One region of the Devosia albogilva genome, then DNA from elsewhere that is predicted to be linked to it. Evidence: predicted binding sites of a transcription regulator. Region 1 holds the regulator's gene; each other region holds the start of a gene.
What was found. Region 1 encodes LexA, which represses DNA repair genes until DNA is damaged. Its sites were predicted from a motif close to TGTTCNNNNTGTGTTCNG; they were not measured.
Positions count from the first base shown of each region.

Region 2: the regulator LexA is predicted to act here: its motif matches at 4,976-4,993, upstream of parE (DNA topoisomerase IV subunit B).
Region 3: the regulator LexA is predicted to act here: its motif matches at 6,920-6,937, upstream of recA (recombinase RecA).

Region 1 covers NZ_JBHUNP010000001.1:3,476,050-3,483,885, reverse strand. The annotation lists gene trpC (indole-3-glycerol phosphate synthase TrpC) at 1-780, shown strand, start outside; gene moaC (cyclic pyranopterin monophosphate synthase MoaC) at 780-1,262, shown strand; gene ACFSX5_RS17410 (molybdopterin molybdotransferase MoeA) at 1,259-2,461, shown strand; gene lexA (transcriptional repressor LexA) at 2,547-3,251, shown strand; gene ACFSX5_RS17400 (NUDIX domain-containing protein) at 3,291-3,680, shown strand; gene ACFSX5_RS17395 (IlvD/Edd family dehydratase) at 4,216-6,024, opposite strand; gene ACFSX5_RS17390 (2-dehydro-3-deoxygalactonokinase) at 6,218-7,138, shown strand; gene ACFSX5_RS17385 (2-dehydro-3-deoxy-6-phosphogalactonate aldolase) at 7,142-7,753, shown strand; gene ACFSX5_RS17380 (SMP-30/gluconolactonase/LRE family protein) at 7,750-7,836, shown strand, end outside.
Region 2 covers NZ_JBHUNP010000001.1:3,760,608-3,768,443, forward strand. The annotation lists gene glnA (type I glutamate--ammonia ligase) at 1-1,284, shown strand, start outside; gene ACFSX5_RS18815 (hypothetical protein) at 1,339-1,596, opposite strand; gene ACFSX5_RS18820 (PilZ domain-containing protein) at 1,667-2,344, opposite strand; gene ACFSX5_RS18825 (ATP-binding cassette domain-containing protein) at 2,394-3,929, opposite strand; gene ACFSX5_RS18830 (hypothetical protein) at 4,481-4,795, opposite strand; gene parE (DNA topoisomerase IV subunit B) at 5,009-7,024, shown strand; gene ACFSX5_RS18840 (cytochrome P450) at 7,185-7,836, shown strand, end outside.
Region 3 covers NZ_JBHUNP010000001.1:358,792-366,627, reverse strand. The annotation lists gene flhB (flagellar biosynthesis protein FlhB) at 1-610, shown strand, start outside; gene cckA (cell cycle histidine kinase CckA) at 1,366-3,930, shown strand; gene ACFSX5_RS01915 (DUF2237 family protein) at 3,927-4,322, shown strand; gene ACFSX5_RS01910 (DUF2798 domain-containing protein) at 4,515-4,745, shown strand; gene ACFSX5_RS01905 (aldo/keto reductase) at 4,742-5,752, opposite strand; gene araD1 (AraD1 family protein) at 5,811-6,803, opposite strand; gene recA (recombinase RecA) at 7,048-7,836, shown strand, end outside.

The DNA.
Region 1 (7,836 bases):
AAGCGCGAGGAAATCGCAGCGGCCAAGGCCATGCGGCCCTGGGCCGAAGTCGTCGCCCAGGCGCACGACCAGACGCCCCCGCGTGGCTTCCTCAAGGCACTCAAGGCTAAGCGGGTGAGCGGGAACTATGCCCTGATTGCCGAGGTCAAGAAGGCAAGCCCGTCAAAGGGCTTGATCCGACCGGATTTCGATCCGGCAGCAATCGCCCGCGCCTACGAAATGGCGGGCGCCGCCTGCCTGTCAGTGCTGACCGACCGCCCGAGTTTCCAGGGATCGCCGAGCTATTTGATCGAAGCCCGAGCGGCGACGCAGTTGCCGGTGCTGCGCAAGGACTTCCTGTTCGAGACCTACCAGGTGGCCGAAGCGCGGGCCTGGGGGGCAGACTGCATCCTGATCATCCTCGCTGCGGTTGGCGACGACACTGCGCGATACCTGCTCGATGCGGCCGAGGAATGGGGCATGGACGCGCTGGTGGAAGTGCACGACCAGTTGGAACTGGACCGGGCACTGGCGCTCGACGCGGAGTTCATCGGCATCAACAACCGCAATCTCAGGACCTTCGAAACCACGCTCGATACCTCCATCAAGCTCGCCGTCGGCGTGCCGGAGGGCCGGATGCTGGTCAGCGAGAGCGGCATCGTCGACCACCAGCACCTGGTGAAGCTCGAGCGGGAGGCAGGTATCGGCACCTTCCTCGTCGGCGAGAGCCTGATGCGGCAGCAGGACGTAGTGGCCGCCACCCGGGCATTGCTGATGGGCGCGCCGGTCGCGGCCGACTGATGGCGAGCGGCCTCACCCATCTCGACGCCCGCGGCCAGGCACACATGGTCGACATCGGTGACAAGGCGGTTACGCGTCGCCGGGCGGTGGCCGAAGCCACGGTGCTCGCCACCAGGGAGACCATCACCGCACTGGTGGAAGGCAGCGGTAACAAGGGCGACGCGCTGGCGACGGCCCGCATCGCCGGGATCATGGCCGCCAAGAAGACATCGGAACTGATCCCGCTCTGCCATCCGCTCGCGCTCAGCAAGGTCACGATCGATATCGACCCGCTGGTTGACGGTTCCGGCCTGCATGTGACGGCCGGGGCGGAAACCACCGGCCAGACCGGGGTGGAGATGGAAGCCCTGACTGCGGCAAGCGTCGCCGCGCTGACGCTCTATGACATGGGCAAGGCCATGGACCGTGCCATGACCATCACCGACCTGCGGCTGGCGGAGAAATCCGGTGGCAAGTCGGGCGATTACCGGCGGACGCCGTGAGCCTCAAGCCAGTCGAAGACGCGATGGCGGCTATCCTGGCCCGCGTGCCGCCCGTCACGGCGGAGACGGTGCCGCTGTCCGAGGCGGCCGGTCGGGTGCTGGCGGCTCCGGTGAGTGCAAGCCACGACCAACCGCCATTCGACGCCTCGGCCATGGACGGATATGCCCTCCGCGCCGCTGATGCTGCGAATGGTGCGGCGTTGCGCGTGATCGGCATGTCGCAGGCGGGCGCCGGCTTCGAGGGCACGCTGGGTGCCGGCGAGGCGGTGCGCATCTTTACCGGAGCACCCGTGCCGGCCGGCGCAGATACCGTGATCATGCAGGAAGAGGCCGTCCGCGAGGGTGACCTGGTGCGGTTCACCGCGCCCATACGCCGTGGCCACAGCGTACGCCTACGGGGCAATGACTTCGCGGTCGGTAACGAACTGCTCGCACCGGGCACGCTGCTTGGGCCGCTGCAACTGACGGTTGCGGCTGCGGCGAATGCCGGAACGGTGTCCGTGGCCCGCCGGCCGTCCGTTGCCCTGCTCGCCACCGGGGACGAGCTGGTGCCGCCGGGCAGCCCGCTCGGACCGGACCAGATCGTTGCCTCCAACAGCGCCGGACTGCTGCCGCTGCTCTCGCCCTATGCCGAGCGGGTGATCGACCACGGCATCGCCCCGGACGACCGCCAGGAGCTGACATCGCGACTCGCCGCGATCCTAGCCGACCAGCCGGACCTGCTGGTGACCACCGGCGGCGCCAGCGTCGGCGAGCATGACCTGGTGCAGGATGTGCTGAAGGAGCTAGGCGTTACGCTCGACTTCTGGCGGATCAACATGCGGCCGGGCAAGCCGCTGATGTTCGGCATCCGCGGCAAGACCCTGATATTCGGGCTGCCGGGCAATCCCGTGTCGGCGATGGTGACGGCGCTGGTGTTCATCCGCCCTGCCCTGCGCCGCTGGCTGGGAGCCACCGAACCGGAAACCTGGCGGTTACCCCTCGCAGCTCCCACGCCAGCAAACACGGCACGCCGGCACTTCATGCGGGCGCGCTTGGTCCGGACGGAGGCGGGTTCGCAAGTATTGCCCATCCTTGAGACCGATAGTGGCCACACCTCGTCCATGGTTGCGGCCGACATGTTGATCGTTCAGCCGGAGAACGATCCGGGCCGTGCCGCAGGAGCCTTAGTAGAGGCCATCCCGATCTCAGGTTTCTAGTTCTGCATGCGGCTCTATTGCAGAACATAGGCGGAACACTTATAGTCGTTCCGTCTATGTTCCGATTCTCGCCGAAAGGGCCAGAATGCTCACGCGCAAGCAACACGAACTGCTGATGTTCATCCATGAGCGGATGAAGGAGAGTGGCATCCCGCCCTCCTTCGACGAGATGAAGGACGCGCTCGATCTCGCTTCCAAATCCGGCATTCATCGCCTGATCACGGCCCTCGAAGAGCGTGGCTTCATCCGGCGTCTTCCCAATCGGGCGCGGGCACTGGAAGTGATCAAGCTGCCGGACTCGATGAACCCGACCCTGGGCGGGCGCAAGGCGCGGTTCGAGCCGGCGGTGATCGAAGGCAATCTCGGCAAGGTAGCGGCGCCACCGGCGCGCGGCGAGGACTATGCCCGCCCGGTGTCCGTACCAGTGATGGGCCGTATCGCTGCCGGTACGCCGATCGAAGCCATCCAGACCCACTCGCACACCATCGCCGTGCCGCCCGAGATGTTGGGCGCGGGCGAGCACTTCGCCCTCGAAGTCCGCGGCGACTCGATGATCGACGCGGGCATCTTCGACGGCGACACCGTGCTGATCCGCAAGCAGGAGAGCGCCTCGACCGGCGAGATCGTCGTCGCCCTGGTCGATGACGAGGAAGCCACCCTCAAGCGACTGCGCCGCAAGGGCCAGACCATCGCCCTGGAAGCGGCCAATCCGGCCTACGAAACCCGCATCTTTCCGCCCGATCGGGTGAAGGTGCAGGGTCGTCTCGTCGGACTGATGCGCAAGTATTAGGACCCCGTGGCCTAGCAGCAGACGCAGAAGGTTTGCCAGGTGGTGTTGCGCCTGGCCGGAGCGAAGCGGGAGATCCTGGTCTTCCGTCATGCGCTTGCGGGCATGCAACTGGTCAAGGGGACGCTCGAGCCCGGTGAGACTCCCCTAGCTGGCGCTTTGCGGGAGCTGACCGAAGAAGCCGGGCTACTTGCCGATCCGGGAGCCGGTCCACAGTGGACGAGTGCAGCGCTCGCCGATGGGCAGATCTGGCATTTCGTACCGGTATCCATCAGCGGCGTTCCAGACCGGTTCGACTTCTTCACCGCCGACGATTGCGGCCATTTGTTCCGGTTCGGCTGGTGGACCCTTGGAAAAGAGCCAGGGCCGGAATGGCACGAGATCTTCGTGCGCGCCTTGCGCGAAATCCACCATCGACACGAAGCGGCGTGAAGCCTCTGCCGGTGCCTCCGTTGAGGTTGGCCGCGGAAGTGAAATCGAAATCGTTTGGCAAGCGTCAGCTCGTGTCCTGCTTGCCCCCGGCTCTGTGAGCCGCCCTGAATCTATCCCGTTTATCCCCGCCCCCTCACTCGTGCCCTATGCTCTCGCCGTCGCATCCTGAAGCGCGGTCATGACGAGTGGTCGGGATGCGGTGGCAGGTGGATCGGGGTCGCCCGATCCGAACCTCGCTTGTCTTGCCGTGGAATCCCAAGGGAAAGTCCGGGAACACGGCTGCACTGAATGGTGCTGCACCGCCCATTCAAGCCGCTCCATCAGTGCTGCGGCGCCCTGGCGGATCGGTCAGTCGGCTGAGCGACCAGGAATGGTCTCTGGGCAGGCAAGCGAAACAGGACCCCTGTCGCTCTGGCGAGGCACGATCCTCACTCTGTCTGCGCAACTCTCTCGAGGCAGTGCCTCGCCAGAGCCGCTTCGAATCAAAAAAGCCGGCCCCGATGATCGGGACCGGCCCACAGGTGCTGGCGCGCCGTCAGTGGTTGTCGCGCGGGACGCCGTTGGTCTGGGCGATGCGCTGGTAGTTCACCGCCGGCTTCAGCACGGCGCCGCTGCCGAGCTGGTCGACGAGGCCGCGCTGGATTTCCTGCCACGGGGTCTGGTGCTTCGGGAACTTGTAGCCGCCCTCGGCCTCGAGGTTGGCGCGGCGCTGCTGGATCTCGGCGTCGGAGATCAGGATGTTGGCCTCGCCCTTGTTGAGGTCGATGCGCACCCGGTCGCCGGTCTTGAGGATCGCGAGGTTGCCACCGGCCGCCGCTTCCGGAGAAGCGTTGAGAATGGAGGGTGAGCCGGAGGTGCCCGACTGGCGCCCGTCGCCGATGCACGGCAGCGAGTGGACGCCCTTCTTGATCAGGTAGTCGGGCGGCCGCATGTTCACCACCTCGGCCGCACCGGGATAGCCGATCGGGCCGGCGCCGCGCATGAACAGCATGGTGTATTCGTCGATGTCGAGCGAGGGATCATCGATGCGAGCGTGGTAGTCTTCTGGCCCGTCGAAGACCACCGCCTTGCCCTCGAACATGCCCGGGTGCTGCGGATCGCTGAGGTAGCGCTCGCGGAACTCGGGGGAGATCACGCTGGTCTTCATGATGGCGTTGTCGAACAGATTGCCACGCAGCACGATGAAGCCGGCTTCGGCCTTCAGCGGCTGATCGAACGGCCGGATCACCTTCTCGTCCTGGATCGGAGTATCGCGGCAGTTCTCGCCGATCGACTTGCCATTGACGGTGGGGGCGTTCTCGTGAATCAGCCCCTGCTTCATCAGCTCGTTGACCACCGCCGGCACGCCGCCGGCATGGTAGTAGTCCTCGCCGAGATACTCGCCGGCCGGCTGCAGGTTGACGAGAAGCGGCACGTGGTGCCCGTGCTGCTGCCATTCCTCGATATCGAGCTCGACGCCGATATGGCGGGCAATCGCATTGATGTGGATCGGCGCATTGGTCGAGCCGCCGATGGCCGAGTTCACCACGATGGCGTTGAGGAAGTTCTCCTTGGTCAGGATGTCCGAGGGCTTGAGGTCCTCGTGCACCATTTCCACGGCGCGCTTGCCGGTGCGGTACGCCATCTCCTGGCGGTCGCGATACGGCGCCGGAATGGCAGCCGAGCCCGGAAGCTGCATGCCCAGCGCCTCGGCCAGCGAATTCATCGTGGTTGCGGTGCCCATGGTGTTGCAGTAGCCCGTCGACGGAGCCGAGGAGGCCACGAGCTCGATGAACTTCGGGTAGTCGATCTCGCCGGCGGCGAGCATCTGGCGAGCCTTCCACACGATGGTGCCGGAGCCGGTGCGCTCACCCTTGTGCCAGCCGTTGAGCATCGGACCGACGGACAGGGCGATCGCCGGGATGTTCACGGTGGCCGCACCCATCAGCATCGCTGGAGTTGTCTTGTCGCAGCCGATGGTCAGCACCACGCCATCGAGCGGGTAGCCGTAGAGCACTTCCACCAGGCCGAGATAGGCGAGGTTGCGGTCGAGACCCGCGGTGGGCCGCTTGCCCGTCTCCTGGATCGGGTGGACGGGGAACTCGATGGCGATGCCGCCAGCTTCACGAATGCCCTCGCGCAGGCGCTCGGCCAGAACGATGTGATGACGGTTGCAGGGGCTGAGGTCGGAGCCGGTCTGGGCGATGCCGATGATCGGCTTGTCGGACTGCAACTCCTCGCGGGAGACGCCGAAATTCATGTAGCGCTCGAGATAAAGCGCGGTCATGTCCGGATTATCCGGATTGTCGAACCAAGCGCGCGAGCGCAGCTTCTTGGGGGCGGAGCCGCCGTTTCCAGCCGTCATGTGGTCAGATCCTCAACTGTTCGCCGCCGATCGAAGCGGGCGATTTGTGCCGTTCTAGCATGTCTGTGGGCACACGGAACGCCGTCTCTTGAAAAAATCATACAATTGAGCCAAGTGCGTGCAAGCACTGGTGGAAGCGGCGGCCAAGGGCTAGGCTTCGATGTACTTGGGCCGGTGCAGAGAGGGCGGAACAGTGACAAGTGGCGTCGAGTGGGTGGCCGTCGATTGGGGCACCTCCAATCTGCGGGCCTGGGGCATGGGCGCCGATGGCAACCCAGTGCTGGAGCGCTCCTCCCCCAAGGGCATGGGCAAGCTGCAGCGGCATGAGTTTGCAGGTGCGCTTACGGAACTGCTGGACGGCGTCGCTGCGGGACACGGGATGCCGGTGCTGATCTGCGGTATGGCCGGTGCGCGGCAGGGCTGGCTCGAAGCGCCATATCTCGAGGCGCCTGCGGACCTGCGCGGCCTCGTGCATAGCGCCGTGCGCCCCGAGATGCCGGATATGCGCTTTGCGCCGGCGATCCTCCCGGGAGTGTGCCAGAAGTCGGGTGGCGACAACGTCATGCGAGGCGAGGAAACCCAGCTCCTGGGGTTGGCCGTGCTCAAGCCCGGCTTCAGCGGCATGGTGTGCATGCCGGGCACGCATTCGAAATGGGCGCGGCTGAACGGCACGCGCGTGGAACATTTCTCGACCGCCATGACGGGCGAACTTTACGACGTGCTACGGAACCATTCGGTGCTGCGGCATTCGCTCAACGGAGTTCTGGACGGGCCGGGACGACTTGACGGCTTTCGCGCGGGCGCGGAAGCGGGGCTCGAAAGCCCGGACCAGTTGCTGGGCCGGCTGTTCGAGGTGCGGGCGGTGTCGCTGCTATCGGGCCGCGAACCGGACTGGTGCGCGGGCTTTCTATCCGGGCTGCTTATCGGCACCGAAATCGCCGGCAATCGCGCCCGCATCGGCGACCAGGCGGTGCCGCTGATCGGTTCATCAACGCTGTGCGAGCTCTATGCCAGCGTGCTGGACATGGCCGGCATCGAGTCCGAGATACATGATGCCACGGCAGTGGTGATCGCGGGTCTGGCCGCGGCACGCCGCTTGGGTGGCGAGGAGTAGAGCATGGAACACCGGCATCTGATTGCCATTCTGCGCGGGATCACGCCTGCGGAGACGCTGGACGTATGCGAGGCGCTGATCGAAGCGGGAATCACGCTGATCGAGGTGCCGCTCAACTCCCCGGACGCTGTGACCAGCATCGGCCAGGCCGTCGCGGCCTTCGGTGAGCGCGCGGAGATCGGCGCCGGAACTGTGTTGTCGGCCGAGGATGTCCGCGCGGTGGCGGCTGCGGGCGGGCAATTCATCGTCTCGCCGGACACCAACTCCGAGGTAATCGCGGAGACCCGCCGGCTCGGGCTCGCGTCGTACCCCGGCGTGTTCACGCCGAGCGATGCTTTCACCGCCATCCGCGCCGGAGCAACGGGGCTGAAGTTCTTCCCTGCCGAGGTGCTGGGGCCGAAGGGGATCAAGGCGATGAAGGCGGTACTGCCGCCAGCCGTCCCGCTCTATGCAGTGGGCGGTGCTGCGCCGGACAATTTCGCCGAGTACTTCGCCGCAGGTTGCGCCGGGTTCGGGCTCGGGACATTCCTCTACAAGCCGGGAACATCGGCGGCACAGGTTGCGGAACGGGCGGCAGCGGCGGTGGCCGCGTATGACGGGGGCAAGACGCAATGACTGACACGGCACACCTGCTGATCGACAGCCGGTGCGAACTGGGCGAAGGCCCGCTTTGGCACCCGCAGCGTCAGCAGCTGTTT
Region 2 (7,836 bases), 280 kb from region 1:
GACCTCTTTGAAGAAGGCACCATGTTCGACGGCTCCTCGATCGCCGGTTGGAAGGCGATCAACGAGTCCGACATGGTGCTGATGCCCGATCCGGCCTCGGCCTATGTGGACCCGTTCTTCGGCGCGGCCACGCTCGCCATCAACTGCGACATTCTCGAGCCCCTGACCTACCAGCCCTATAGCCGCGACCCGCGCACCACGGCCAAGAAAGCCGAGGCGTACCTGAAGTCGACCGGCATCGGCGACACCGTGGTGTTCGGCCCCGAGCCCGAATTCTTCATGTTCGACGACGTCCGCTTCTCGAACACCACCTACAAGGTCGGATTCGAAGTCGACCATCCGGAACTGCCGTCCAACAACGACACCGCCTATGAGTCCGGCAACAACGGCCACCACATCGGCCTGAAGAAGGGCTACTTCCCGGTGCCGCCGCTGGATACCGCCCAGGACATCCGCGGCGAAATGCTGGCGGCGATGGCCGACATGGGCGTCGTGGTCGAGAAGCACCACCACGAAGTGGCCTCGGCCCAGCACGAACTCGGCATCAAGTTCGCCCCGATGATCAAGTCGGCCGACGACGTGCAGATCTACAAGTACGTCATCCAGCAGGTCGCCAACGCCTACGGCAAGACCGTGACCTTCATGCCGAAGCCGATCTATGGCGACAACGGCTCGGGCATGCACTGCCACCAGTCGATCTGGAAGGACGGCAAGCCGCTCTTCGCCGGTGACCAGTATGCCGGCCTGTCGATGGAAGCGCTCTACTACATCGGCGGCATCATCAAGCACGCCAAGGCCATCAACGCCTTCACCAACCCGACCACCAACAGCTACAAGCGCCTGGTGCCGGGCTTCGAGGCTCCCGTGCTGCTGGCCTACTCGGCCCGTAACCGTTCGGCTTCGTGCCGCATTCCGTTCGGCCAGTCGCCCAAGGCCAAGCGCGTCGAGGTTCGCTTCCCCGATCCGCTGGCGAACCCCTATCTCGGCTTCGCCGCCCTGCTGATGGCCGGCATCGACGGCATCAAGAACAAGATCCACCCGGGCGATCCGATGGACAAGGACCTCTACGAGCTGCCGCGCCAGGAACTGATGCAGATCCCGACCGTGTCCGGTTCGCTGCGCGAGGCTCTGGAAGCCCTCGACAAGGACCGCGACTTCCTCAAGGCCGGTGGCGTGTTCGAGGACGACCAGATCGACAGCTACATCGAGCTCAAGATGACCGAAGTCATCAAGTTCGAGCACACCCCGCATCCGGTAGAATACGAGATGTACTACTCGGCCTGATCAGGCCACACGGAATAGTTGGAGGGGCCCTACGGGGCCCCTTTTTCGTGGGCGCTAGTTGCCGGGATTGTAGCGGCGGAAGGCCTGGACGGCGCGGGCGTCCTCCACGCGCTTCAGAATCACCCCGGCGAGCAGGTCCTGGGAGTTGGTGGACAGTCCCTTGGCGGTCCGCATGTACTCCCCCATCGCCTCCGGGTCGAAATCGGCCTGACCGATGACTTGCCCGAGCGCACGGTAAAAGGCCTCGTCTTCCGCAGGATCGGTAGTGTGCCACGTGTCGCGGTTGAGATAGGTATCGAAGATTGCGTACATCGCCTCGCTCGCTGCTCGCCGCCGGAACGGCCATCGTGACCGTCAGGTTGCCGATATTCTGCCGTGGGGTCTAGAACTTGGTCTGCAGTTCCAAAACGGCCTCGGGAGACAATGCCGGCAACATCAGCGTCTCAAGGGCATCAGCCTCCTGCAGTTCGATGAACTGCAGGGCGAAGCCCACGTCCAGGTAGCGCACCACGCGACCAACAAGCCTGCCGACCGCCAGCGGCGTCCCGATCTCAGGCGAAATGCCGGCCGACACTGCAACGCCTGACTGCGAGATGTCGATGACGAAACACGGAACGCAAGTGCCGTCGGCGAGAGTGATCAGTGTTCGTGGGTCGCGCGGCAGGATCCGCTTGTGCTCCCGCTGGTCGGGGGCCGATTGGTAAACGTGCTTGCGCTGCCAGACGATCTTCGCCCCGAGCTTGTCGCGTTCCGCATCCTTCAGCATCAGCTCCATGACGAAACCCGACGGCAGGCGGCGGTTGATGCGCCCCCGCAGCAGCCCGAACGTGTCGAAATGGGCCGCCACCGGTTCGTTCAGGGAACCGACGACCGGCCCGATCACTGCGGCAAAGCGGGTGGAAATCGAGCACAGGCGGCACGCATAGGCGGACAGCTTCTCGGTGCCCTCGCGGCGCTGTGGCAGCACATAGCGCCCACCAGCCGCTCCGATGAAGCGCACGTCATGCCACTCGAACTGCGACCTCGCTGGCAGCGCATCCCCGAAGAGTGCAGACGACAAGGCTTTCCCCCAAAAACCTTAGACTTCAAAATAATTTAGACCCAAACCCCTAACGAGTGGTCACGATCACCGCTCGACGTTGGCCTGCCGCGGCGAAGAAGCCTTCCGGCGAAACCACCTCGCGCAAACGCTTCCCCTCGATCTGCAGAAACCGGCTGCCCAGTCCGCGCACGAAGCTGCGGTCGTGCGAGACCAGCAGGCAGGTGGCGCCGTGGCTGACGATTTCGTCCTCCAGGCGCTCCTGGCCCGGGATATCGAGGTGGTTGGTGGGCTCGTCCAGCAGGTAGAGGTTGGGCTCGCTCAGCCGCAGCACCAGCAATCCAAGCCGCGTCTGCTGCCCATAGGATAGCTGCCCCACCCGCCGCGCCTGCTGTTCCACCGAGAACCCTGCTCCGGCAAGCAGGCTCCTGCGCCGCTGGTCGCCGATGTCGAACCGCTGCAGCACCTCGGTGGGCGTCTGCTTCTCCGGCAGCAGCGACAAGGCCTGGTCCAGATAGCCGCAGACTGCCTGTGGGCTCGTCCGCAGCCCCTGCACCGTCTCGCCACCAAGGGCGCGGTGCACGAGCTTCAGCAGTTGCGACTTGCCCGTTCCGTTCGCGCCGAGCAGCACCACGCGGTCGCCCTGGAACACATGCAGCTTGTCGATCCGGAACAGCGTCCTGCCGTCCGGCGATGCCACCTCGACATCCTCGAACGCCAGCATCACCTTGGCCTGGGCGCCGGCATTCACCAGCCTGATCTCGCCGCTCCGCTCCCGATGGACCTCGGCCGCCGCAGCCTCGATCTTGGCGGCCCGCTCGCGCAGATACTTGGACTTGACCACCAGCAGATCGCTGCCGGAGTTGATGCCGATATTGGTGAGCTTGGCCGCCTGCTTGCGCAGCCGCTCGGCCTCCTTGAGCTCCCGCTCGCGCTGGGCCTCCGCCGCCTCGTCAGCCTCCGCCAACGCGATGCGCGCACGGCTGAACGGCAACGCGAAGGTTACGGACTCCGTCGGCCGGAGAAACAGCGTCCGGTTGGTAGTATTATCCAGGAACTGCCGGTCGTGGCTGGCGATCACCACCGGCACCGACTTCGACACGCCCGCGAGCCACCGCTCCAACTGCGCCAACCGGGTCAGGTCGAGATGGTTGGTCGGCTCGTCGAGCAGCAGCATGTCGGGCTGCCGGACCCAGGTCCGTGCGATCAGCGCGATCCGCTGCCAGCCGCCGCTGAGCTCGCCCACCAGGCGATCCCGCATCTCGGCCGGGGTTTCGAACTCGTCGAGCGCCACCTCCACCCGCCAGGCCTCGTAGTCGCGCTCCGCCTCGGGCAGCGCCTCGAGCACGGCATCACGCAGCGTGAGGCCAAGGGAGTCCTTCGGCATGTCCTGCTCGACATAGCCAACCGTCAGCCCGCGCGAACGCACGATGTCGCCCGTAGTGAGTTCGGCGATCCCCGCCATGGCGCGCAACAGGGTGGTCTTGCCGCGGCCATTGCCGGCGACGAGCCCGAGGCGATCGCCTTCGGCTATGACGATGTCGAGATTGGAAAAGAGCGGTTCGGTGGCGATGACGCCGGCGTTGCGGAGACTGATCGATCCCATCGGGAGAATTCCATTGGTGCTGGCGCAGCAGCGCCTATTGCCAGAAACGACGGTGCCAAGGGCGAACCGTCAGGATGGGCAAACCAGTGGGATGAGACCGAAGAAGGAGGTCCGGACCAGCGCCTGGTCAGCCCTGCAGCGAAAACCGCAGGGCGAAAACAGGGCCGCGCTGGCGATGATGCTTGTAGCTATGCATGCAGCCCTCCTGTTGGCGTGGTCGATGGTCGAGACATAACGCCGGCTGCCAGGCATGGCAACCGGTCAGGCGAAGTAGAACAGCGCGGAAACACAGAGCAATAGCCCCAGACGCGGGGCAGCCAGATCGGCCAGCCGGTACGCAATACCTGAAAATCCGGCAAACGGCCGATCGAGACGGCGACTCAAGCCGAGCGGGACAGGGTACGCAGAACAAGTTTCCCGGTCGGCTTGCATACGGCTACTCCAGACCAAAACCGTATGCCCTTGGTTGTAGCGGCACGCGCTTAAGAAAGTGCTTTCAAGAAGCAAACGGAATGTAAATCCGGCGCCCGATCTTGGGACAGGCCCGCACCCTACCCCGCCGGCCGCAGCCGTTCGCGGCCCTCGATCCGGCCCGTGCAGATGTTGAAGTCCAGCAGCCACACCCAGCCGTCCCGCGTCGCCCGCACCTGGATATGCTTGTCCATCTCCACATTGAGCGCGATGTTGTCATAGCCGCGGGCGGCGACCGCCTGGCGCACCTGATAGTCGTTGAGGCAGGTGATCCGCTCGGGGAAAAAATCCGACCGCTCGTCGCCGAAGAAGATGCCGAAGTTTAGGTTCTGCGCGGCGGCCGGCTGGACGAGCAGCCCGGCACTCGCGATCACGATTGCTGCAAGCTTGCGCATGGCGGTTCCTTTCCGCGCCTTCTGGCGCTATCGGAGGGCAATTCATCATCCTGCGTCCGGTTGCTTGAACTGTTGGCCAACAGGCCGTTCAGCCACCGTTCATGTTCGTTCATCCGGTTGTTGGGGAAGAGCGGGGGGCGAGGCGATTCAAGCGGTCGCCGGCAGGTATGATAGAACCAACGTTCCCGATTCGGTCCTCAACACGGACGATGCATGTCTGAAGACAACGACCTTTTCGGCGCCCGGCCCGAAGCTGTGCCGGTTGATGCCGTCCCCGAGCCCCGCGCGTCCTCAAAGTCCGCGGCAGCGCCGAGCTATTCGGCCGCCGACATCGAGATTCTCGAGGGTCTCGAACCGGTGCGCCGCCGGCCCGGCATGTATATCGGCGGTACCGACTCCAACGCCTTGCACCACCTCTTCGCCGAGGTGATCGACAACTCCATGGACGAGGCCATTGCCGGCCACGCCAACCGGATCGAGGTGCATCTGGGGGCCGACGGCTACATTACGGTTACCGATAATGGCCGCGGCATTCCGGTCGAGAAGCATCCGAAGTTCCCAAACCGCTCGACCCTCGAGATCGTGCACACCGTGCTCCACGCCGGGGGCAAGTTCGACTCCAAGGCCTACGAGACCTCAGGCGGGCTGCATGGCGTCGGCGTCTCCGTGGTCAACGCCCTCTCCGACGAGATGGTGGTGGAGGTCGCGCGCGACCAGCAGCTACACCGCATCATCTTCAGCCGCGGCAAGGTGGTCGAAGACGTGACCAATATCGGTCGCGTCAACAACCGGCGCGGCACCACCACCCGCTTCCACCCCGACCCGCAAATCTTCGGCGACACCGCCCACTTCTCGCCCGAGCGGCTGTTCCGCATGACGCGGGCCAAGGCCTACCTGTTCGGCGGCGTCGAACTGCGCTGGAGCTGCGACGAGAGCCTTGCCACCAGCGATGTCCCGGCAAAGGCGGTCTTTCACTATCCGGGCGGCCTCCGCGACTTCATGGAAGCCCGCATCGAAGGCGAAACGCGGGTCGTCGACGACATTTTCTCCGGCAGCCTGGGCAAAGCCGGCAGCCACGGCGCCGTCGAGTGGGCCATCGCCTGGACGGTGGGGGATGGCGGCGTCTCCTCCTACTGCAACACCGTGCCCACGCCCGACGGGGGCACCCATGAATCCGGGCTGCGGACAGCCCTGCTCCGCGGTCTCAAGAACTATGCCGAGCTGACCAAGAACAAGGGCGCTTCGATCCTCACCGCCGAGGACGTGCTGGCGCACTGCAGCGCCATGCTGTCGGTCTTCATCCGCGAGCCGGAATTCGTCGGCCAGACCAAGGACAAGCTCGCATCCGGCGAAGCCACCCGCATCGTCGACAACGCCCTGCGCGATGCCTTCGACCACTGGCTGGCTGCCTCGCCGAACCAGGCTGGCAAGCTGCTCGATTGGGCCATCGAGCGCGCCGAAGACCGTCTCCGCCGACGCAAGGAAAAGGAAATCGACCGCCAGAGCGCGACACGCAAGCTTCGCCTGCCCGGCAAGCTGGCCGACTGCACGCAGACGGCGGCGCAAGGCGCCGAGCTGTTCATCGTCGAGGGCGACTCGGCGGGCGGCTCCGCCAAGCAGGCGCGTAGCCGCGCCAGCCAGGCCGTTCTGCCCCTGCGCGGCAAGATTCTCAACGTCGCCGGGGCCAGCCGCGACAAGCTCGCGTCCAGCCAGATCATCCAGGACATCATCCAGGCCGTCGGTTGCGGTACCCGCGATCGCTACCGCGAGGAGGATCTGCGCTACGACAAGATCATCCTGATGACGGACGCTGACGTGGACGGCGCCCACATCGCCTCCTTGCTGATGACCTTCTTCTTCCAGGAAATGCCCAAGCTGATCGATGGTGGGCATCTCTACCTGGCCATGCCGCCCCTGTATCGCATCACTCAGGGCGCGAAGACGCTCTATGCCCGCGATGACGCGCACAAGGCCGAGTTGATGGCCACCGAGTTCACGGGCAAGGGCAAAGTGGACGTGACCCGCTTCAAGGGCCTCGGTGAAATGCCGTTCGCGCATCTGCGCGAGACCACCATGGCCCCGGCAAGCCGCACCCTGCTCCAGGTCAAGGTGCGCGATGATCTCGACGCCACCCGCACCACCGTCGACCGCCTGATGGGCAACAAGCCGGAATCCCGGTTCGAGTTCATCCAGCAGAACGCGGCCTTCGTGACCGATCTCGACATCTAGGAACGGCGATCTTGTGTGTCTGCGCCACCGCCGGTAAAACTCCCGCATTCTGAGGTTCCGATGACCGCTTCCATCCGCTTGCGCTGAAAAATCTGCATCGACCCGCGTCCCCCGCTCCAGCGGGCGACCTGTCATGACCAGATTTTGAAAGCGACAGCAGATGAACGTCTTCGACGTACCCTCAGACCCTGCCTTTTGGCAGGACCCTGCCCCATTCTATCGATCCGCACTCCAGCACGGTGGTGGCCTGTTCACCATCAGCAGCGGCGGCTACTCCGTCATCGGCTACCAGGCCCTGTTCGAGCTTGGGCGCGATCCAAGAGTGGAAGGCTTCCCCTTCCCCGAAAAAGGCTTCGGGCCTGGCCTTGATGACCTCCACCGCCTCTTGCGCTGGGGCCTGTTTGCCCTTGGGGCTCCGCAGCACCGATCGCTGCGGCTCGCCGCGATCGCCGGACTGTCCTCCATTCGCGACGACGACATCCGTCAGCACGCCCGCAGGATCGCCGCCGAACTCAGCGCCGCCATGCAGCAGCGCCGTGACGCAGACCTCGTTGGTGACTTCTGCAAGCCGCTGGCGAGCCGGATGTTCTGCCGCTTGCTTGGACTCGACGAAACCGAGGCAGACGGAGTCACGGAAGCGATCGACGCCATCACAGACCAGCTCAACGGCGTACCCGACCGGGCGGCGTCTGCGAATGCCGCAGCAGCTCAGCTCTTTGCATCCATGGAGCGAGTGGCGGCGCGCTCTCCGGTGATTTCAGCCATCAACGCCAGGTTGGCGACGAACAGCCCCGCCAGCGCCGTCGATCTCA
Region 3 (7,836 bases), 3.1 Mb from region 1:
GGGCACGGTGGTGGTCGTGGTGGTGTGGCCCGAGCGCGATCGCCTCGACACGCTGATGACGGCCGATCCGGTGCTGATCCTCACCGAGTTCCAGGAAATCGGCATCAAGATCCTGCTGGCGGTGCTCGTCATCGTCACCGCCATCGCCGGCGCTGACTATTTCTATGTCCGCCACAAATGGTGGAAGCGGCAGATGATGACGCTGCAGGAGACGCGCGACGAGTACAAGCAGATGGAGGGCGACCCGCACGTCAAGGGCCGCATCCGTCAGTTGCGTCAGGAGCGGGCTCGCAAGCGCATGATGGCGGCCGTCCCCGATGCCACCGTGGTCATCACCAACCCGACCCACTTCGCCGTGGCGCTGAAATACGACCGCTCCATGAAAGCCCCGAAATGCGTTGCCAAAGGCGCCGACGCGGTCGCCCTGCGCATCCGCGAGGTCGCCAAGGAGCACGACGTCCCCATCGTCGAGAACCCGCCGCTGGCGCGCGCGCTGTTCGCCAGCGTCGACATAGACGAGAGCATCCCCGGCGAACACTTCCAGGCCGTCGCCGAAGTCATCGGCTTCGTCATGCGCCTCAAGAACGGAGCAGGGTGGAAGGCTCGGTAGCGGAGGATCGGCAGGCAGAACGCGGATGCTCACGTACCGCAGTTCCTTCGCCATTGCTGGGCTTGTCGCGGCCGCACTTGTCGCGGCAATCCTCCTCATCAACGCCGTCATCCCCGCGAAGGCGGGGATCCATTCTTCCCAGGTGCAAGAGGTTGGATTCCCGCCTTCGCGGGAATGACACCGCGCTTGTTGTGAGCCACCCCCACTCAACCTCCCCCTTAAGGGGAGGCGCTGCATCGAGCCTGCCTCGGCCTCTCCACACCACCGCCCCGTCCCTCCCCCTTCAGGGGGAGGTTAGGTGGGGGCCAACACCCACCAGCCCCACAAATCTATTTCCCTTATCCCCACCCCCTCCACGTCGTGCATACTCCACCCATCTCTTCCGCACGGGGCGGCCTGCAGCGACCAGTGGCGGAAGGACGGTCGGGCAGGGGGAGGTCGCTCTTTCCCTGGGCTCGTGGGTGGTCCGCTCAGGTCCGGCGAGGTGCGGTAAGTCCCGTGCCCCATGCCCGGAATGGAGTCGTCGCGCCCCGTTCTAAAATCCCGGCGCCCCGAGGCGATGTCGTCTCAATAAATAAATCTCAGAGGCGGCACCGCCTCGGGGCCCCGCTCATCTCTCAACCGACGGTGACCCCGGCGGCTATTGGCGCTGCTGTGATGTTGAAAAGCGCTGGCGCACTCCCGCAGCGCTGGACCATTTGGTAAACCAATGGTTGGCGCCCGAATCGCCACCGAATCCGGCACGGAGCAACTTCATGGCAGCGACGCCGTCCGCCGAGGACAACTATCCCGACCCGCTGGTCTCGTCCGGCCGCGGTCGCAGCGGCGTGTGGCGCGTCATCGGGCTCAGCCTTCTGCTGATCGCTCTGGCCGTCGCCTTCTCGATGTTCGGCGAACAGGTGCCCGGCGACCTGGTGATGGGCGCCATCGCCCTCCTGGCCGTGGTCGGCGTGTTCTGCCTGTTCGGGCTCGCAGCGGGGCTGTTCGGCTTCGCGGGCGGCGAGACGCGTCGCACCATGGCCGACGCCGCCATCGACTCGTTGCCCTTTGGTGCGGTGATCGCCGATCGCGACGGCAAGATCGCCTATGCCAACAATCAGTACGGCCAGTTCCCCGGCGCCCTCACCAATGGGGTGCCAGTGGGGGTTACACGGCTGTTCGCCGGCCATTCCGATGCCGGCGAGGCCATCTATCGCCTCTCCCGCGCCGCCCGGGATGGCCGCAGTGCAGTCGAGGACATCCGGATCGTCGGCGGGCTCGGCGGCATCCAGCCCGACCGTGCCTGCTGGTATCGTGTGTCGGTGCGCCCGCTGCCGCAGACGGAGGATGCCCGTCGCCCGATGGTGCTGTGGTCGGTGGAGGACATCACCCGCGATCACGAAAGCAACGAAAGCGCCTTCCGCGATCTGCAGCGCGCCATCGACTATCTCGACCATGCGCCGTCCGGCTTCTTCTCCGCCGACGCCATGGGGCGCATCCAGTACCTCAACTCGACGCTGGCCGACTGGCTCGGCTATGATCTCGCCGAGTTCAACGCCGGTGAGCTCACCCTCAACGACATCGTGCGCGGCGACGGCGCCACCCTGCTGCGCCGCGGGCACAATGCCGGCGACATCCGCACCGAGATCATCGACATCGACTTCGTGCGCCGCAACGGCACCAGCCTGCCGGTGCGCCTGTTGCATCGTGCCGCCCGTCTCGCCGACGGGGAGCTGGGGGAGACCCGTACCCTCGTCCTCGATATGTCCAACGCGCCGGACACCGAAGAGGAACTGCGCGCCGCCGAGGTCCGCTTCTCGCGGTTCTTCAACGACACGCCGTTCGCCATCGCGACCCTCGATGGCGATGGCCGGATCATCCGCACCAACGCCCCGTTCGGGCGGATTTTCCGCTGGTCCGGCGAGGAGAAGAGTCTCGAACTTCAACCTCTGTCCGAACTGATCGGGGAGGGGAGCCGCGAGCGCTTCCAGCGCGCCATCGCCGACGCCAAGGCCAAGAAGTCCGAGGTCGAGCCGGTGGACGCACTGCTCAGCGCCGAGGGCGATCACGCCGTCCGGCTCTATGTCTCGGCCTCCGAGACCAGTGCCGGTTCACCGGAAGTCGTCAATGTCTATGCCCTCGACATGACCGATCAGCGCAAGCTCGAAGCCCAGTTCGCCCAGTCGCAGAAGATGCAGGCGGTTGGGCAGCTCGCCGGTGGCGTCGCCCACGACTTCAACAACCTGCTCACCGCCATCATCGGCTTCTCCGACCTGCTGCTCCTCAAGCACAAGCCTGGGGATCCGTCGTTCAGCGAGCTGATGCAGATCAAGCAGAACGCCAATCGCGCCGCGGGTCTCACCCGCCAACTCCTGGCCTTCTCGCGCCGGCAGACGCTGCGGCCGCAGGTGCTGGAACTGCCGCTGATCGTCGATGACCTCACCGTGCTGCTGAAGCGCATGATCGGCGAGAAGAACCAGCTCTCCGTCGAGCATGGCCGCAATATCTGGCCGGTCCGCGCCGACGTGGTGCAACTCGAGCAGGTGATCATCAACCTCGTGGTCAACGCCCGCGACGCCATGCCGAATGGCGGCTCCATCACGCTCCGCACCGCCAATGTGGAGCGCTCCGAAGCCGAGCGGCTGACCTTCGATGGCCTGGTCGCCAACGACTATGTCATGATCGAGGTGCAGGATACCGGCACCGGCATGAGCCCGGAAATCCTGCAGAAGATCTTCGAGCCCTTCTTCACCACCAAGGAACTCGGCAAGGGCACTGGCCTCGGCCTCTCCACCGTCTATGGCATCATCAAGCAGACGGAAGGCTTCATCTATCCGGTCTCGCAGGTCGGCGTCGGTACCACCTTCAAGATCTTCCTGCCGCGCCACGTGCCCTCTGAAGCCGAGATCGCTGCGAAGACCACCGCTGCCGCCGCACCCGCTCGCGACCTCACGGGGCAGGAGCGCATCCTTCTGGTCGAGGACGAGGAGAGCGTCCGCGCCTTCTCCGCCCGTGCCCTGCGCGCCACCGGTTACGAGGTGCTCGAGGCCGATGGCGGCGACGAGGCGCTCGATATTCTCGAGGAGCACGACTTCAACATCGACCTGATGATTTCCGACGTCGTCATGCCGGAGATGGACGGGCCCACCCTGCTCAAGCATGTGCGCGAGCGCCGCCCGGACCTGATGGTCATCTTCGTGTCCGGCTATGCCGAGGACAGCGTCCGCCGTGACATCGAGGACGACCAGAGCGTCGAATTCCTGCCCAAGCCGTACTCGCTCGACCAGATCAACTCCAAGGTCAAGGAAGTGCTGCAAAAGACCGGGAAGCGGCCGTCGTGAACGAGCAGGGGCGGTTCTGGGGCGCGAGCGAGGTCAACGTGCTCGGCGAACCGCTCGAACCCTGCTCCAGTGACCCGCTGACCGGTTTCTTCCGCACCGGCTATTGTGCCGCCGGGCCTGACAGTTCCGCCGTGCACCTTGTCTGCATCGAGGCAACGGACGAGTTCCTCGCCTTCTCTTGCTCGGTCGGGAACGACCTCAGCACCCCGCGGCCGGAGATGAGCTTCCCAGGCCTTGTCGCCGGCAATTGCTGGTGCCTGGTTGCGATGCGCTGGGTCGAGGCCTACCGCGCCGGCATGGCGCCGCGCGTCTTTCTCCGCCGCACCAACCGCCAGGTGCTCGGACTTATCCCCCTCGACCTGCTCCGGCAGTATGCTCTCGACCTGAACTGACGCACTTGCGGAGGAGCATGTCGCCGGCTATCTCACCAGGGCCGAAAAGATTCAGGCTGGTGTGGTTATTCCAGCCCTGGTTTTCGAGATGAAGTCGCGCTCCGGCGCGAACCCGCGGCACCAATCCCTCGGACGGATGGTGCCATGGAGCGAGTTCTTCGCTGCGCCATCTGTCCCAACCAAGGACCGCAGATGGACAAGCGTACTGCAATTGTCGCCCAAATCCTGATGACTTTCATGATGGCCCTGAGCATGTCGGGGCTGATGTCGCTCTTCGCGCTCGGCCCGACAGCCAAGTGGCTTGCCGGCTGGCCCAGGCAGTTCCTGATCGCCTGGCCGCTGGCCTTCGCGCTGACCATGGTGGCGTGGCCGCTGGCCATGAAGCTGGCGTTCCGGATCTCCCGTCCGACGAAGAAGGCCTAGGCCGTGCCGGTGGGGGTGCCGGGTTCGAGCAGGCCCTCATCGGCCAGCGCCGTCCACAAAGCCGGCGGGATCTCCGTCTCCCACCAGGCGACGATGCCGTCCAGCTCTTCCGGCGAGCGGGGGCCGGGCAGCACGCAGCACACCGCCGGATGCATCAGCGGGAACTGCAGTGCCGCTGCGGGCAGGGGAACGTCGAAGGCCTGGCAGACCGCCGCGATACGCTCGACTTTCGCCACGATTTCCGGCGGGGTCTTGGCGTAGTTGTAGGTGTCCCGCCCCACCAGCACGCCGGAGTTGAACGGCCCCCCGACAACCACCGACGTCTGCCGCTCGAGGCAAGTCTCAAGGAAAGGCCGCAGCGCCGTCTGCTCCAGCAGCGTGTATCGCCCCGCCAAGAGAAACACATCCCAGTCACCGAGCGCGAAGGCGTCCATCAACACCTGCCACTCGTTGACGCCGAGGCCGATGGCCTTCACCGCACCGCTGTCGCGCAACTCCCGCAGCGCCCGATAGCCGCCGCCTTCCAGTTGCGCCCAATAATGCCGGTTCTCCTCGGTGCCATGCGTGGCGGTGCCGATGTCGTGGACGTAAAGGATGTCGACCGCGCTCATGCCCAGCCGCTGCAGGCTGTCCTCATGAGAGCGCATGATGCCGTCATAGGAGTAGTCGTAGACCTCGGCGAAGGGCAGGGGATCGACGAACTCGGCCTTGTGCTCGAGTGGCCCACGCACCGGCACCAGCCGCCGTCCGACCTTGGTGGACAACACCGCCCCGCCGGGGCGCTCGCGCAGCACATCGCCCACCAGGTGCTCCGACCGGCCGAAGCCGTAATGGGGCGCCGTGTCGACATAGGTGATGCCAAGCTCGAGTGCATGCGCCACGGTGGTCCGGCCCTGCTCGGCCGAAACCGGCTGAAAGCTGCCGGCAATGGTCGCGCCGCCGAACCCCAGCGTGGTCACTTCGAGCGCCGTGTTCCCCACCCGGCGCGTGTCGAACCGCTTCACCATGTCGTCCTCCCAAAGGTCCGGGGTAACTGACATGTCAGCGCCGACGCGTAAAGCGGCCTCAGTAGAGGCCGCTGACCACCACGGTATGCTCTTCCTCCACCCGCAGGGGGTTGCGCAGGGCATGCCCGAACTGCGGCGCCTCGATCTCGAAGATGTCGTTGGGCCGGGTCTGTACCCCGTCGGCAAAGCTCAGCGTGGCCGTGCCGAACATATGGACGTGCACGTCACCCGGCTGGCGGAACAGCGGGTACTTGAAGTGGTGGTATTCGAGGTTGGCGATGGTGTGGCTCATATTGTCCTCACCCGACAGGAACGGCTTTTCCCAGAGCACTTCGCCGTCCCGCCAGATACGCGAGGTGCCGCGGATGTCCGCGGGCAGGTCGCCCACCAGCAGCTCCGGCCCGAAGGAGCAGGCCCGCAGCTTGGAATGAGCGAGATAAAGGTAATTGATCCGCTCTGTCACATGATCCGAGAACTCGTTGGCCAGGGCGAAGCCGAGCCGGCGCGGCATGCCATTCTTGTCGATCAGGTAGATGCCGGCGATCTCCGGCTCCTCGCCTGCGTCGAGCGCAAATGCCGGGGAGGGGATCGGGTGGCCTGGATTGGCCACGACGTGGCCGTTGCCCTTGTAGAACCACTCCGGCTGCACGCCCTTCATGCCGCCCGCCGGCTTGCCGCCTTCGAGTCCCATGCGGAACATCTTCATCGAATCGGTGAGCTCGGCTTCCGGCTTGTCGGTCTTGTGCATGGCATCGCGCGTTGCCGCCGAACCGAGATGCGTCAGTCCGGTGCCGGTGACATGCAGGTGCGCCTTGTCGGGATGGTCGATCGGCGCCAGCATCCGGCCCTCCGCCAGCAGCGCGGCGATGTCCTCGGTCTCGCCCAATCCGTGCTGGGCCACCATTGCCGGCAAGCCGCCGGCCTTGAGGTTCTGCGCCTCCCAGGCGAGGCTGTAGACGCTGGTCGCCCCGACCACGCGGCGGGCCACGCCACCCTCGACCTGGGCCACGGCTCGCTCCCCGGCGCGGTCGAAATACTGGATCAGGTTCATCGGCGGCTCCTCGGCGCACTGGTCGGAAAAGGTGGCGGCATAGAACGCAACGCCGCTTCCGCTGTCCAGTAGCAATAGTCATACTTTTGGAAGCGCAGCAATGTTCCCAAACAGGATGTTCTCATTTTGTCCCTTGACGGGGCGAGAACATTGTGAGAACAAATCCGCCACTGATACTTGCTGTTCATCGACGGTCTGGTCGCGTTGCGCAGGCTGTCCGGGCGTGGAATAAGGAGACGGACTCATGGCTAACGCGCCGCTGCGTATCGTTGAAGGTGGATCGATGGACAAGGACAAGGCGCTTGCCGCCGCGCTCAGCCAGATTGAGCGCAATTTCGGCAAGGGCTCCATCATGCGGCTGGGTGAAAACTCGGCCATCGAGGTGGAAGCCATCTCCACCGGCTCGCTGGGGCTGGATATTGCTCTCGGCATCGGCGGCCTGCCCAAGGGTCGTATCGTCGAGATCTTCGGGCCCGAATCCTCGGGCAAGACCACTCTGGCGCTGCACGTCATTGCCGAAGCGCAGCGCAAGGGTGGCATCTGCGCCTTCGTCGATGCGGAGCATGCCCTGGATCCTGTTTATGCCCGCAAGCTCGGCGTCAATGTGGACGACCTGCTGATCTCTCAGCCGGACGCCGGTGAGCAGGCGCTCGAAATCACCGACACTCTGGTCCGCTCCGGCGCCATCGACGTCTTGGTGGTGGACTCGGTGGCGGCGCTGACCCCGCGCGCCGAACTCGAGGGCGAGATGGGTGATTCCCTGCCGGGTCAGCAGGCTCGCCTGATGAGCCAGGCGATGCGCAAGCTGACCTCCTCGATCTCGAAGTCGAAGTGCCTCGTCATCTTCATCAACCAGATCCGCATGAAGATCGGCGTCATGTACGGCTCGCCCGAGACCACCACGGGTGGCAACGCGCTCAAGTTCTACGCCTCGGTACGACTCGACATCCGTCGCATCGGTGCGCTCAAGGATCGTGAGGAGATCGTTGGCAACCAGACCCGGGTGAAGGTCGTCAAGAACAAGCTGGCGCCG